Regions from separate parts of the Streptomyces sp. NPDC028368 genome, predicted to be linked through region 3. Evidence: predicted binding sites of a transcription regulator. Region 3 holds the regulator's gene; each other region holds the start of a gene.
What was found. The regulator HrcA, encoded in region 3, represses chaperone genes, less so after heat shock. The targets are predictions, from matches to a motif close to TTNGCACTCNGNNNNNCNGAGTGCNAA.
Positions count from the first base shown of each region.

Region 1: a site for HrcA is predicted at 1,780-1,806, ahead of groES (co-chaperone GroES). Genes of this name have one in related genera too.
Region 2: a site for HrcA is predicted at 2,568-2,594, ahead of groL (chaperonin GroEL). Genes of this name have one in related genera too.

Region 1 covers NZ_JBVHTY010000018.1:22,479-26,668, reverse strand. Annotated here, with positions in the region: gene groL (chaperonin GroEL) at 1-1,186, opposite strand, end outside; gene groES (co-chaperone GroES) at 1,323-1,631, opposite strand; gene ACZ4S3_RS32725 (FtsW/RodA/SpoVE family cell cycle protein) at 2,102-3,472, shown strand; gene ACZ4S3_RS32720 (polysaccharide deacetylase family protein) at 3,509-4,190, opposite strand, start outside.
Region 2 covers NZ_JBVHTY010000013.1:158,354-162,543, forward strand. Annotated here, with positions in the region: gene ACZ4S3_RS27840 (tetratricopeptide repeat protein) at 1-639, shown strand, start outside; gene groL (chaperonin GroEL) at 778-2,403, opposite strand; gene ACZ4S3_RS27850 (cold-shock protein) at 2,796-2,999, opposite strand; gene ACZ4S3_RS27855 (MoaD/ThiS family protein) at 3,490-3,768, opposite strand; gene thrC (threonine synthase) at 3,828-4,190, opposite strand, start outside.
Region 3 covers NZ_JBVHTY010000037.1:10,378-14,567, reverse strand. Annotated here, with positions in the region: gene dnaJ (molecular chaperone DnaJ) at 13-1,146, opposite strand; gene hrcA (heat-inducible transcriptional repressor HrcA) at 1,147-2,163, opposite strand; gene ACZ4S3_RS39970 (MBL fold metallo-hydrolase) at 2,369-3,106, shown strand; gene ACZ4S3_RS39965 (DUF3097 domain-containing protein) at 3,150-3,977, shown strand; gene ACZ4S3_RS39960 (Uma2 family endonuclease) at 3,961-4,190, opposite strand, start outside.

The DNA of each region.
Region 1 (4,190 bases), on a different contig from region 3:
GACGGTGCTTCTTCTCCTTGAGCTCGACCTCGGTGGCCGCACCCACGCGGATGACGCAGACGCCACCGGCGAGCTTGGCGAGGCGCTCCTGGAGCTTCTCGCGGTCCCAGTCCGAGTCGGTGGACTCGATCTCGGCCTTGATCTGGTTGACGCGGCCGACGACGTCCTCGTGGTTGCCGCCGCCGTCGACGATGGTGGTGTCGTCCTTGGTGACGGTCACGCGGCGGGCGGAGCCCAGCACGTCCAGACCGGCCTGGTCGAGCTTGAGGCCGACCTCCTCGGCGATGACGGTGGCACCGGTGAGGGTGGCCATGTCGCCGAGCATCGCCTTGCGGCGGTCACCGAAGCCGGGGGCCTTGACGGCCACTGCGTTGAAGGTGCCACGGATCTTGTTGACGACGAGGGTCGACAGGGCCTCGCCCTCGACGTCCTCGGCGATGATCAGCAGCGGCTTCGAGCCACCCGCCTGGATGACCTTCTCCAGCAGCGGCAGCAGGTCCTGGATGGAGGCGATCTTGCCCTGGTGGATGAGGATGTACGGGTCCTCGAGGACGGCCTCCATCCGCTCCTGGTCGGTGACCATGTACGGCGAGAGGTAGCCCTTGTCGAAGGCCATGCCCTCGGTGAAGTCCAGCTCCAGGCCGAAGGTGTTGGACTCCTCGACGGTGATCACACCGTCCTTGCCGACCTTGTCCATCGCCTCGGCGATGAGCTCGCCGACCTGCTTGTCCTGCGCGGACAGGCCGGCCACGGCGGCGATGTCGGACTTGTCCTCGATCGGACGGGCGGTGGCGAGGAGCTCCTCGGACACGGCCTTGACCGCGGCGTCGATGCCCTTCTTCAGGGCGGCCGGGGAAGCGCCCGCGGCAACGTTGCGCAGGCCCTCGCGGACCAGCGCCTGGGCCAGCACGGTGGCGGTGGTGGTGCCGTCACCCGCGATGTCGTTGGTCTTGGTCGCCACCTCCTTCACGAGCTGGGCGCCCAGGTTCTCGTACGGGTCCTCGACCTCGACCTCGCGGGCGATGGTGACGCCGTCGTTGGTGATGGTCGGGGCGCCGAACTTCTTGTCGATGACGACGTTGCGGCCCCTGGGGCCGATCGTCACCTTGACCGTGTCGGCAAGCTTGTTGACGCCGCGCTCGAGGGCGCGACGGGCGTCCTCGTCGAACTTCAGGATCTTCGCCATGAGTTGCTTCAAGTCCTCTCGTTGCGATCGTCGGCCTCGCCGCCGTGACCGCTGTCGCTCAAACGAACTGCGCCCCTGCCCCCGGGTTGTTTAGACGCGGGAACCAGGGGCGCAGATCAAGGCAAAACTGGGTGACTTACTTCTCGACGATCGCGAGAACGTCGCGAGCCGAGAGGACGAGGTACTCCTCGCCGTTGTACTTCACCTCGGTGCCGCCGTACTTGCTGTAGAGCACGACGTCGCCGACGGTGACGTCGAGCGGAAGACGGTTGCCGTCCTCGAAGCGGCCCGGACCCACGGCCAGGACGACGCCCTCCTGGGGCTTCTCCTTGGCAGTGTCCGGAATGACCAGGCCCGAAGCCGTGGTCTGCTCGGCGTCGAGCGGCTGGACCACAATGCGGTCCTCAAGCGGCTTGATGGCAACCTTGGAGCTGGCGGTCGTCACGATCCGACCTCCCCCTTCGGAGATCTCACGGGGTTAACTGTCTGAGGTGGCGACCAGGTGGATCCGTCGTCGCGGGTGCCGGACCTGCCCGTTCGCGCACAGTTGGCACTCGCCGGTGGAGAGTGCCAACGCCGAGACTATGACGCGGTTAGCACTCGGTCAAGCGGAGTGCCAATCGAGACTCCGGCCTGTCGCCGGTGATCCGCCGGATGCGCGGGAATTCGGACACACCTCTCGCATCGGCCGCAACCGTACCCCCCGCTCCCCCGTCTACTTCCCCGACTGCCGAACCGGCGGCCGGGCCCTGCCACCAGCCCCGCGGCCCGTGCCGGCCGATGGGCGAACCGATGGACGAACCTTCCCCGTGGTCGTGAGGACCAGGGGAGACCCCGAGGCGGAGGACTCACGTGCGTGGACCGACCAGCGCTTCCCGCGCGGCCCCGAAGCGGGAGAGCGACGCCGAACGCACGATGACGTTCGCCGCCCTCGCCCAGGCTCCGGACCGCCGCCGGACGGAGGCCTGGCTGCTCGCCCTCGCCGTCCTGATAGCCGTCTTCGGTTACGCCTGTACGGGCCTGTCGATGACCGGCCGGCTGCCGGACAGCCTCGCCGGATTCACCGCCGTCATGTTTTCCATGGCGTGGCTCCCGCATCTGGTGCTGCGCCGCTTCGCGGCCCGCGCCGATCCGCTGATCCTGCCGCTCACGACGCTGCTGACCGGGCTCGGGCTGGTGCTGCTGAGCCGCCTGGACATCACCTACGCCGCCCAGCCCCGCCTCAAGATGCCGCAGGCGGCTCCGGGGCAGCTGGTGTGGACCGGGATCGGGGTGGCGGTCTGCATCGGGGTGCTGATGCTGCTGCGCGACCACCGGCTGATGCAGCGCTACATCTATCTGACGATGGCGGTCGCGCTGGTGATGCTGATGGCACCGGCGTTCTTTCCCGGTGACACCTTCGGCGCCAAACGCTGGATCTACCTCGGGCCGCTGTCGCTCCAGCCCGGCGAGTTCGTCAAGATCGTGATCGCGGTCTTCTTCGCCGGCTATCTGACGGTCAACCGGCAGGTCCTGGCGCTGACCGGCCGGCGCGTCCTGGGATTCCAGCTGCCGCCGGGACGTCAGCTCGCACCGATCTTCACCATATGGGTCGTCAGCCTCCTGGTCCTCGTCTTCGAACGGGACCTCGGCACCTCGCTGATCTTCTTCGGCGTGTTCGTGATCATGCTGTACGTGGCGACCGAGCGCACCGGCTGGGTGCTCTGCGGGCTGCTGATGGCCGTGGTGGGCGCGGCGACCGTGGGCTCCATCGAGCCGCATGTCCACGGCCGGGTCACCGCCTGGCTCGACCCCATGGCCGCGTTCACCCGGGCGGGAAACGAGGCCGGTCTGTCCACCCAGCTCGGCGAGGCGCTCTTCAGCTTCGGCACCGGGGGGATCAGCGGCACGGGGCTGGGACAGGGCCATCCCGAGCTGGTCGGCTTCGCGGGCAACAGCGACTTCATCCTCACCACCGTCGGCGAGGAACTGGGCCTGGCCGGGGTGATGGCCGTGCTGCTGCTGTACGTACTGCTCGCGCAGCGCGGGCTGCGGGTGGGCCTGACCTCCCGCGATCCGTTCGGGAAACTGCTGGCGGTCGGGCTCTCCAGCGCGCTGCTCCTCCAGGTCTTCGTCGTCTCCGGCGGGGTCACCGGCCTGATCCCGCTCACCGGCAAGGCGCTGCCGTTCCTCGCCAAGGGCGGCTCGTCCCTCGTCGCGAACTGGGTGATGGTCGGGCTGCTGCTGCGGATCAGCGACACCGCACAGCGCCGCCGCGAGCCGGTGGGGCCTCGCCCCCGCCCGTAGCCTCCGCAGCCCGCCTCACACGTCATCCTCCGGCTCTCACACGTAATCCTCCAGCCACCCGATGGCGAAGCCCTGTTCGCGGGCGGTGCGCAGCGCCCCGCGCGCCGCTTCGGACAGCGCCCCGTGCCGGTCCCGGCGGGCGTCGAGGTGGATCAGGACGATGTCGCCGGGGTGCAGCCGGCGGTCCCGGGCGCGGTAGTCCATCCGGCCGGGCAACGCCTCCTCGCTCCACAGCGGTACGGCCTTGACGTCGCAGGCGGCCGCGATCCGCAGCGTGTCCAGGGTGTAGGCGCCGAGGGGCGGCCGGAAGAGCCGCGGCCGCTGTCCGGTCTCGCGCTGCAGTGCGTCCTGCTGACCGCAGATCTGCGCGCGCTGCCCGGCCGGGCCCAGCTGCGGCAGCGGGCGGTGATGCGGTGCGCGGAACGTGCTGTAGGGCACGTCGAGTTCGCGCATCATCCGCGCGAACTCCGGGTCCTTCGCCTCCCCGTCATCGAGCGTCAGGAACACGACCCTGGCACGGGTCGGCACCCGGGAGATCACGGCCGGCAGACCCGCGCCGGCGCCACGGGAGAGCTGCGGCTCGGTGGTCAGGAACGGTTTGAAGGCCGGCGGCTGCGGGGGGCTGAGCGGCACCCCGGCCAGCCCGTACCGCTTGGCCGCCGCCATCTGCCGCGCCTGCGCCCGCTGAAGCATCCGGGCCTGCGAGGCCAGCGCGCCG
Region 2 (4,190 bases), on a different contig from region 3:
GCACAGCCACCGCAGCACAGCCGCCCCGAGCTGAGCGCCACCATCCCCAATCTGATCAGCGCCCTGCACACCAGGGCCGAGGTCACCGGCGACTGGGACGACCTCGACGAAGCCATCAAATTGGGCCGTGAGGCGGTCGTGAAGATGCCGCCGAGCGTGTCCCAGCGGGCGGCCGCGCTGGCCAGCCTGAGCAGCGCTCTGCGCATTCGGTACGAACAGTCGCGGTACGAGGGCGATCTGACCGAAGCGATCGATCTGGGGCGGCAGGCGACCGTCGATCTGCCCGAACAGCACCCGCGGCAGGGATCCGTCCTGTCGAATCTCGGCAGCGCATTGATGGCGGCGGGCCTGTCGGAGGAATCCGTCACCGTCTACCGGAAAGCCGTCGCCGGTTTCGCCGCATCCGGAAACCGGCACGGCCGGGCCCGTACGCTCAACAACCTCGCGGGCGCATTGATACAGACCGGCCGGCTGGACGAGGCCACGGAGACCTATCGCGAGGCGCTGCGGGAATTCCAGGGCGTCGGGGATCAGGCGGGCGAGGACCGGGTCAGGAAGAACCTCGCGGCGTCCCGTGCGATGTCGCGGAGCGGCAGGGACGCGGAGAATTCCGAGACCGCCGCCGCGCGAAAGCCGTGAAACCCGTGCGATGCTCCCGCGCCCCTGAACAGCGCCCCCGAACGCCGCCGGGGCGGCACCCCCTGAGAGAGGGGTACCGCCCCGACGAACGTCTGGACGTGTGATCCGGGAGGATCAGCGATCCGATCCGATGACGGATCAGAAGTCCATGTCACCGCCCGGCATGCCGCCCGGAGCGCCGCCCGCGGCGGCCTTCTCCGGCTTGTCGGCGATGACGGCCTCGGTGGTGAGGAACAGCGCGGCGATGGACGCGGCGTTCTGCAGTGCGGAACGCGTGACCTTCGCCGGGTCGAGGATGCCCTCGGCGATCATGTCGACGTACTCGCCGGTGGCGGCGTTCAGACCGTGGCCGACGGCCAGGTTGCGCACCTTCTCCACGACGACGCCACCCTCGAGACCACCGTTGACGGCGATCTGCTTGAGCGGGGCCTCCAGGGCGAGCTTCACGGCGTTGGCGCCGGTCGCCTCGTCACCCTCGAGCTCCAGCTTCTCGAAGACCGCGGAGGCCTGCAGCAGGGCCACGCCACCGCCGGCGACGATGCCCTCCTCGACGGCCGCCTTCGCGTTGCGAACGGCGTCCTCGATGCGGTGCTTGCGCTCCTTGAGCTCGACCTCGGTGGCGGCACCGGCCTTGATGACGGCCACGCCGCCGGCCAGCTTCGCCAGACGCTCCTGGAGCTTCTCGCGGTCGTAGTCCGAGTCGCTGTTCTCGATCTCGGCGCGGATCTGGTTGACGCGACCCTGGACCTGGTCGCTCTCACCGGAGCCGTCGACGATCGTCGTCTCGTCCTTGGTGATGACGACCTTGCGGGCGCGGCCCAGCAGGTCGAGACCGGCGTTCTCCAGCTTGAGGCCGACCTCCTCGGAGATGACAGTGCCACCGGTGAGGATGGCGATGTCGCCGAGCATGGCCTTGCGGCGGTCACCGAAGCCCGGAGCCTTGACGGCAACGGACTTGAAGGTGCCACGGATCTTGTTGACGACCAGGGTCGACAGGGCCTCGCCCTCGACGTCCTCGGCGATGATCAGCAGCGGCTTGCCGGACTGCATGACCTTCTCGAGCAGCGGAAGGAGGTCCTTCACGTTGCCGATCTTCGAGTTGACGATCAGGATGTACGGGTCGTCGAGCGACGCCTCCATACGCTCCATGTCGGTGGCGAAGTACGCCGAGATGTAGCCCTTGTCGAAGCGCATACCCTCGGTGAGCTCCAGCTCCAGACCGAAGGTCTGGGACTCCTCGACGGTGATGACGCCTTCCTTGCCGACCTTGTCCATGGCCTCGGCGATGAGCTCGCCGATCTGGGTGTCGGCGGCGGAGATGGAGGCGGTGGAAGCGATCTGCTCCTTGGTCTCCACGTCCTTGGCCTGCTCGAGCAGGGCGGCGGAGACGGCCTCGACGGCCTTCTCGATGCCGCGCTTGAGGGCCATCGGGTTGGCACCGGCGGCCACGTTGCGCAGACCCTCGCGCACCAGGGCCTGGGCCAGGACGGTCGCGGTCGTCGTGCCGTCACCGGCGACGTCGTCCGTCTTCTTCGCGACCTCCTTGACCAGCTCGGCGCCGATCTTCTCGTACGGGTCCTCGAGCTCGATCTCCTTGGCGATGGATACACCATCGTTGGTGATCGTGGGGGCGCCCCACTTCTTCTCGAGGACGACGTTACGGCCCTTGGGGCCGAGGGTGACCTTGACGGCGTCGGCGAGCTGGTTCATCCCGCGCTCGAGACCGCGCCGTGCCTCCTCGTCGAACGCGATGATCTTGGCCATGTGAAGTGGTCCTCCCGGACATCGGGGTGGATTGCTCCGGACCGCGCTGGCGCCCGCGACGGACGGTCTGCACGCCGTGTGGTTCCTTGCCCCACCCGGCCCGCGGACCTCACCGACCCGATCCTTGGTTATCACTCTCACCCGGAGAGTGCTAACGCCAATGATTAGCACTCGACCCCCGAGAGTGCAAGCGGCTCCGGCAGGAGCCTCCTTACGGGGTGGTGGTCGGGCGACGGGTGGGAGCAAGCGGCTCCGAAGGAGTCTCGACCAGGGGTGGTGGTCGGGTGACGGGTGGGAGCAAGCGACCGAAGGGGCTGCCACCCCTCGCACGCCAGAAGGCCCGCACCCTCTCAAGGGTGCGGGCCTTCCCAACGCTGCAGTCGGTCGGCGCCTCAGGCGGCCACCCGGACCATGTCCGCCTGCGGCCCCTTCTGGCCCTGCGAGATCTCGAACTCGACTCGCTGACCCTCCTCAAGGGTGCGGTAACCGTCCATCTGGATCGCGCTGTAGTGGACGAATACATCCGCACCACCGTCGACCGCGATGAAGCCGTACCCCTTCTCCGCGTTGAACCACTTGACGGTGCCCTGAGCCATGCCTAACTCCCCTATTACTGGCCCTTGCGCAGGACCGCACTCCGCGGACCCGGGTCAGACCTCACCCCCCGAGAGGCCCGCGGGGTGTGCGCCGGAACGCGTCGACCGCCGCTGAATGTATCTGCACCAATGCCCAGCGCAACAGGTCAATCGGACGAGAATTATGGCGCCGGAGAATCGGCAATTATGCGGTGAAGTCCCGTTACGCCGGGGCAAGTCGGGCCGGGCATAGCTCAGATATCCGGCAAATGCTGCACACGCTTTGGGCACAACTGATCGCGATCACATATGCGTTCGGCACGCGCGCAGAGTTGCACGAGGGTCATACGGGAGTGGTACGAGGGCTCGCACGAAGGAGATCGCCCTCATGGTATCGCCTTTCACGACACGGAATTGCCCCATCCGCTTTTGGGCGGATGGGGCAATTTCCGTCACTCAAGGCGAGAGATGGCGCATTTCAGCGCCTGAGCCGCGGCTGGTCGCCGGCCCTTCAGCAGCCTCCGGCCACCGCCGGGATGATGGAGATGCCCGCGCCCTCCGGCGTCGGCGTCTCCAGGCCCTGCTCGAAGCGGACGTCGTCGTCGTTGACGTAGACGTTCACGAACCGCCGCAGCTTGCCCGCGTCGTCCAGCACTCGGGCCGCGATGCCGGTGTGGTTCTTCTCCAGGTCGGAGATCACCTCGGAGAGGGTCGCGCCCTCGGCGGGCACCTCGGCCTGGCCACTGGTGTAGGTGCGGAGGATGGTGGGGATGCGGACCTTGACGCTCATGGGTTCTGCCTTCCAGCGACTGCGGGATACGAGTTCAGGAGGTGCGGGCGGACCGGGGCTCAGCCGGCCAGACCGGCCGCGCGGAACGCGTCCAGGTTGGGCCGGATGGTGGCCGTGGGCCCGGATGCGACGGCGTCAAGCGTCTTGAGGCCGTCACCGGTGTTGAGGACGACGGTGGTCAGGGTCGGGTCGAGCAGACCTTCCTCGATGAGCTTCTTGGTGACGCCGACGGTCACACCGCCCGCGGTCTCCGCGAAGATCCCCTCCGTCCGCGCCAGCAGCCTGATGGCGTCCACGACCTGCTCGTCGTTGACATCCTCCACCGCACCGCCCGTACGGCGCGCGATGTCCAGGACATACGGCCCGTCGGCCGGGTTGCCGATCGCCAGCGACTTGGCGATGGTGTTCGGCTTCTGGGGGCG
Region 3 (4,190 bases):
CCGGCCGGTCACCTACCGCCCGTTGAACGCATCCTTCAGCCGCGAGAAAAGCCCCTGTTGCCCTGGTTGAAACTGGCCCGTGGGGCGCTCTTCACCCCGGAGCTTGGCCAGCCGCCGCAGCAGCTCTTCCTGCTCGGGATCGAGCTTGGAGGGCGTCTGCACCTCGACGTGGACAATCAGGTCGCCGCGGCCGCCGCCGCGCAGATGGGTCACACCGCGCTGGTGCAGCGGGATCGACTGGCCGGACTGGGTACCGGGCCGGACATCGATCTCCTCCACTCCGTCGAGGGTCTCCAGCGGACACTTCGTGCCCAGCGACGCAGCCGTCATCGGGATGGTGACCGTGCAGTGCAGATCGTCACCGCGCCGCTGGAAGACCGGGTGCGCCAGCTCATGGATCTCGACGTAGAGGTCGCCGGCCGGGCCGCCGCCGGGGCCGACCTCGCCCTCGCCCGCGAGCTGGATACGCGTCCCGTTGTCGACGCCGGCGGGAATCTTGACCGTCAGCGTCCGCCGCGACCGGATCCGGCCGTCGCCCGCGCACTCGGGGCACGGGGTCGGCACGACCGTGCCGAAGCCCTGGCACTGCGGGCACGGCCGCGACGTCATGACCTGGCCGAGGAAGGACCGGGTGACCTGCGAGACCTCACCGCGGCCGCGGCACATGTCACAGGTCTGCGCGGAGGTGCCGGGCGCCGCGCCCTCGCCGCTGCAGGTCGTACACACCACGGCGGTGTCGACCTGGATGTCCTTGGTGGTGCCGAAGGCCGCTTCGTTCAGCTCGATGTCGAGCCGGATCATGGCGTCCTGGCCGCGGCGGGTGCGCGAGCGCGGGCCGCGCTGCGAGGCCGTGCCGAAGAAGGCGTCCATGATGTCGGAGAAGTTGCCGAAGCCGGCACCGAAGCCGCCCGCGCCACCGCCGCCCGCCTGCGAGAGCGGGTCGCCGCCGAGGTCGTAGACCTGCTTCTTCTGCGGGTCCGACAACACCTCGTAAGCGGCGTTGATCTCCTTGAACCGCTCCTGGGTCTTGGGATCCGGGTTCACGTCCGGGTGCAGCTCGCGCGCCAGCCGACGGAATGCCTTCTTGATCTGGTCCTGCGAGGCATCACGACTGACGCCGAGGACCGAGTAGTAATCCGTGGCCACTTACGACTCCGCGAGGATTTGTCCGACGTAACGTGCCACTGCGCGTACCGCTCCCATCGTTCCGGGGTAGTCCATGCGGGTCGGTCCGACCACGCCGAGTTTGGCGACTGCCTCGTCGCCGGAACCGTAACCGACCGCGACGACCGATGTGGACGTCAGGCCTTCATGAGCATTCTCATGCCCGATGCGTACGGTCACGCCCGAATCCTTGGCCTCCCCGAGCAGCTTGAGCAGCACCACATGCTCCTCGAGGGCTTCCAGGACCGGGCGGATGGTCAAAGGGAAATCGTGCCCGAAGCGCGTGAGATTGGCGGTGCCGCCGATCATCAGCCGCTCTTCGGTTTCCTCCACCAGAGTTTCCAGCAATACCGACAGCACTGTCGAGACCGTGCCGCGGTCCTCCTGCTCGAAGGACTCCGGGAGATCCTGCACCAACTGCGGCACATCCGCGAACCGGCGCCCCACGACCCGGCTGTTGAGCCGCGCCCGCAGGTCCGCGAGCGAGGTCTCACCGAACGGCGCCTGGCAGTCGATCAGCCGCTGCTCGACCCGTCCGGTGTCCGTGATCAGTACGAGCATCAGGCGGGCCGGGGCCAGCGACAGCAGCTCGACGTGGCGGACCGTGGACCGGGTCAGGGACGGGTACTGCACGACCGCCACCTGGCGGGTGAGCTGTGCCAGCAGCCGGACCGTGCGGCCGACGACATCGTCGAGGTCGACGGCGCCGTCGAGGAAGTTCTGGATGGCCCGCCGCTCCGGGGAGGACAGCGGCTTGACGCCTGCCAGCTTGTCGACGAAGAGGCGGTAGCCCTTGTCGGTGGGGATCCGGCCGGCGCTGGTGTGCGGCTGGGCGATGAAGCCCTCGTCCTCCAGGGCCGCCATGTCATTGCGGACCGTGGCCGGGGAGACGCCCAGCTGATGGCGCTCGGTGAGGGCCTTGGAGCCGACCGGCTCCTCCGTCCCGACATAGTCCTGGACGATGGCGCGCAGCACTTCGAGCCTGCGTTCACTGAGCATCCCGCGCACCTCCAGTCCTGCCGTGTCGCCGTCCGGTCACTCTTGGCACTCACACGGGCCGAGTGCCAGACCCGGAAGCCAGTGTACGGCGGGGTAGCACAGCTCCGGCAAGGGCAGCCGCGAGGAAGGGCCGACCGATGACCGCGATCGGCCGTTCTGGCCGGTCTGTCGGGCAACGCTATCGCGATGGAGCTAGCGTCTCGGTATGCACACTGCTTGGGAAGAGGCCGGGTGGGAACGGCTCGGTGAAGGTGTTGCCAGACGCCGGATGCCGGGCTGGGACGAGACGATCGGCGTGATCGCCGGATCGGCCGGCGTGATGATCGTCGATACCGGCGCATCCCTGCGCGACGGCGCCGATCTGCGCCGCGCGATCCGCGGCGTGCTGGGCCGGGAAGTGACGCATGTCGCGCTCACCCACCCGCATTTCGATCATGTGCTGGGTACCGCGGCCTTCGCCGGGGTCGAGGTGTTCGGCGCCGCCGGGCTCGCCGATCTGCTGCGGCGCGACCGGGACGAGCTGCGCCGGGACGCGGTACGGCACGGCGTCGACCGGGAAGCCGCCGCCGAGGCCGCCGATCTGCTGGTGAGCCCGCATCATCACGTCCATGGGGAACTGACCGTCAGCCTCGGCGACCGGCAGGTGCTGCTCGCCAATGTCGGCCCCGGACACACCGCCCACGACCTGGCCGTCCTCGTACCGGGCCGGGGCGGCACCCCCGAGATCGTCTTCTGCGGCGACCTGGTCGAGGAATCCGGCGAACCGAACGCCGGCCTGGACGCGCTGCCCCAGCAGTGGCCGGCGGCCCTGGACCGGCTGCTGGCCCTCGGCGGCGACGACGCGGTGTACGTACCGGGGCACGGCGCCGTGGTGGACGCCGGCTTCGTACGCGCGCAGCGGGAGGCCCTCGCCGTCCGCTTCGGCGTGCCGCCGTCCCCCTGACCGCGCCCGCCCCGTACCCGACGCCTGAAAAGAACTGGACCCCATGCGCAGCAAGCAGTACGGCCCCGACCTCACTCCGCCGTGGAAGAGGCAGCGGCCCGCCCCCGAGGTCCCGGCCGACCCCGATCTGGTCGTCGAGGAGGTCACCACGGGCTTCTGTGGCGCGGTGATCCGCTGCGAGAAGACCGCCGAGGGGGCGACGGTCACCCTGGAGGACCGCTTCGGCAAGCACCGGGTCTTCCCCATGACTCCGCGCGGCTTCCTTCTGGAGGGCAAGGCCGTCACCCTCGTCCGCCCGCAGAACCGCCCGGCGGCGAGCGGTCCGGCCCGTACGGCATCCGGCTCGCTCGCCGTTCCCGGCGCCCGCGCCCGGGTCGCGCGCGCCGGGCGCATTTACGTGGAGGGCCGGCACGACGCGGAGCTGGTCGAGCGGGTGTGGGGCGACGACCTGCGCATCGAGGGCGTCGTCGTGGAGTACCTGGAGGGCATCGACGACCTGCCGGCGATCGTCCGCGGCTTCTCCCCCGGCCCGGATGCTCGCCTCGGCGTCCTGGTGGACCATCTGGTGCCCGGCTCGAAGGAGTCCCGGATCGCGGCCGAGGTGACCGGTGATCATGCGCTGGTGGTGGGCCACCCGTACATCGATGTGTGGGAGGCGGTGAAGCCGTCGTCGGTGGGGATTGCGGCGTGGCCGCGCGTGCCGCGCGGGCAGGACTGGAAGACGGGGGTGTGCCGGGCGCTGGGCTGGCCGGAGAACACGGGGGCGGCGTGGCAGCGGATTCTGTCGTGCGTGCGGTCCTACAAGGACCTGGAGCCGCAACTCCTGGGGCGGGTGGAGGAGTTGATCGACTTCGTCACCGGCTGCCCGTAACCGGGGACGGCAGCGGGAACCCGGTGGTGTCCAGCCCGATGCCGAGGCCGTCCAGCGGTACGGGGTATCCGAACCGGCTGGTCCGGCTCACCGCGTAGTCGGACTCCTCGCCGCCGCCGACGGGCTCAGTGAAGAGGACGCAGTGGGCCTCGACGGGATCGATGATCAAGTACGCGGGCACGGCCCCCGCCGCGTAGACCGAGCGCTTGATTC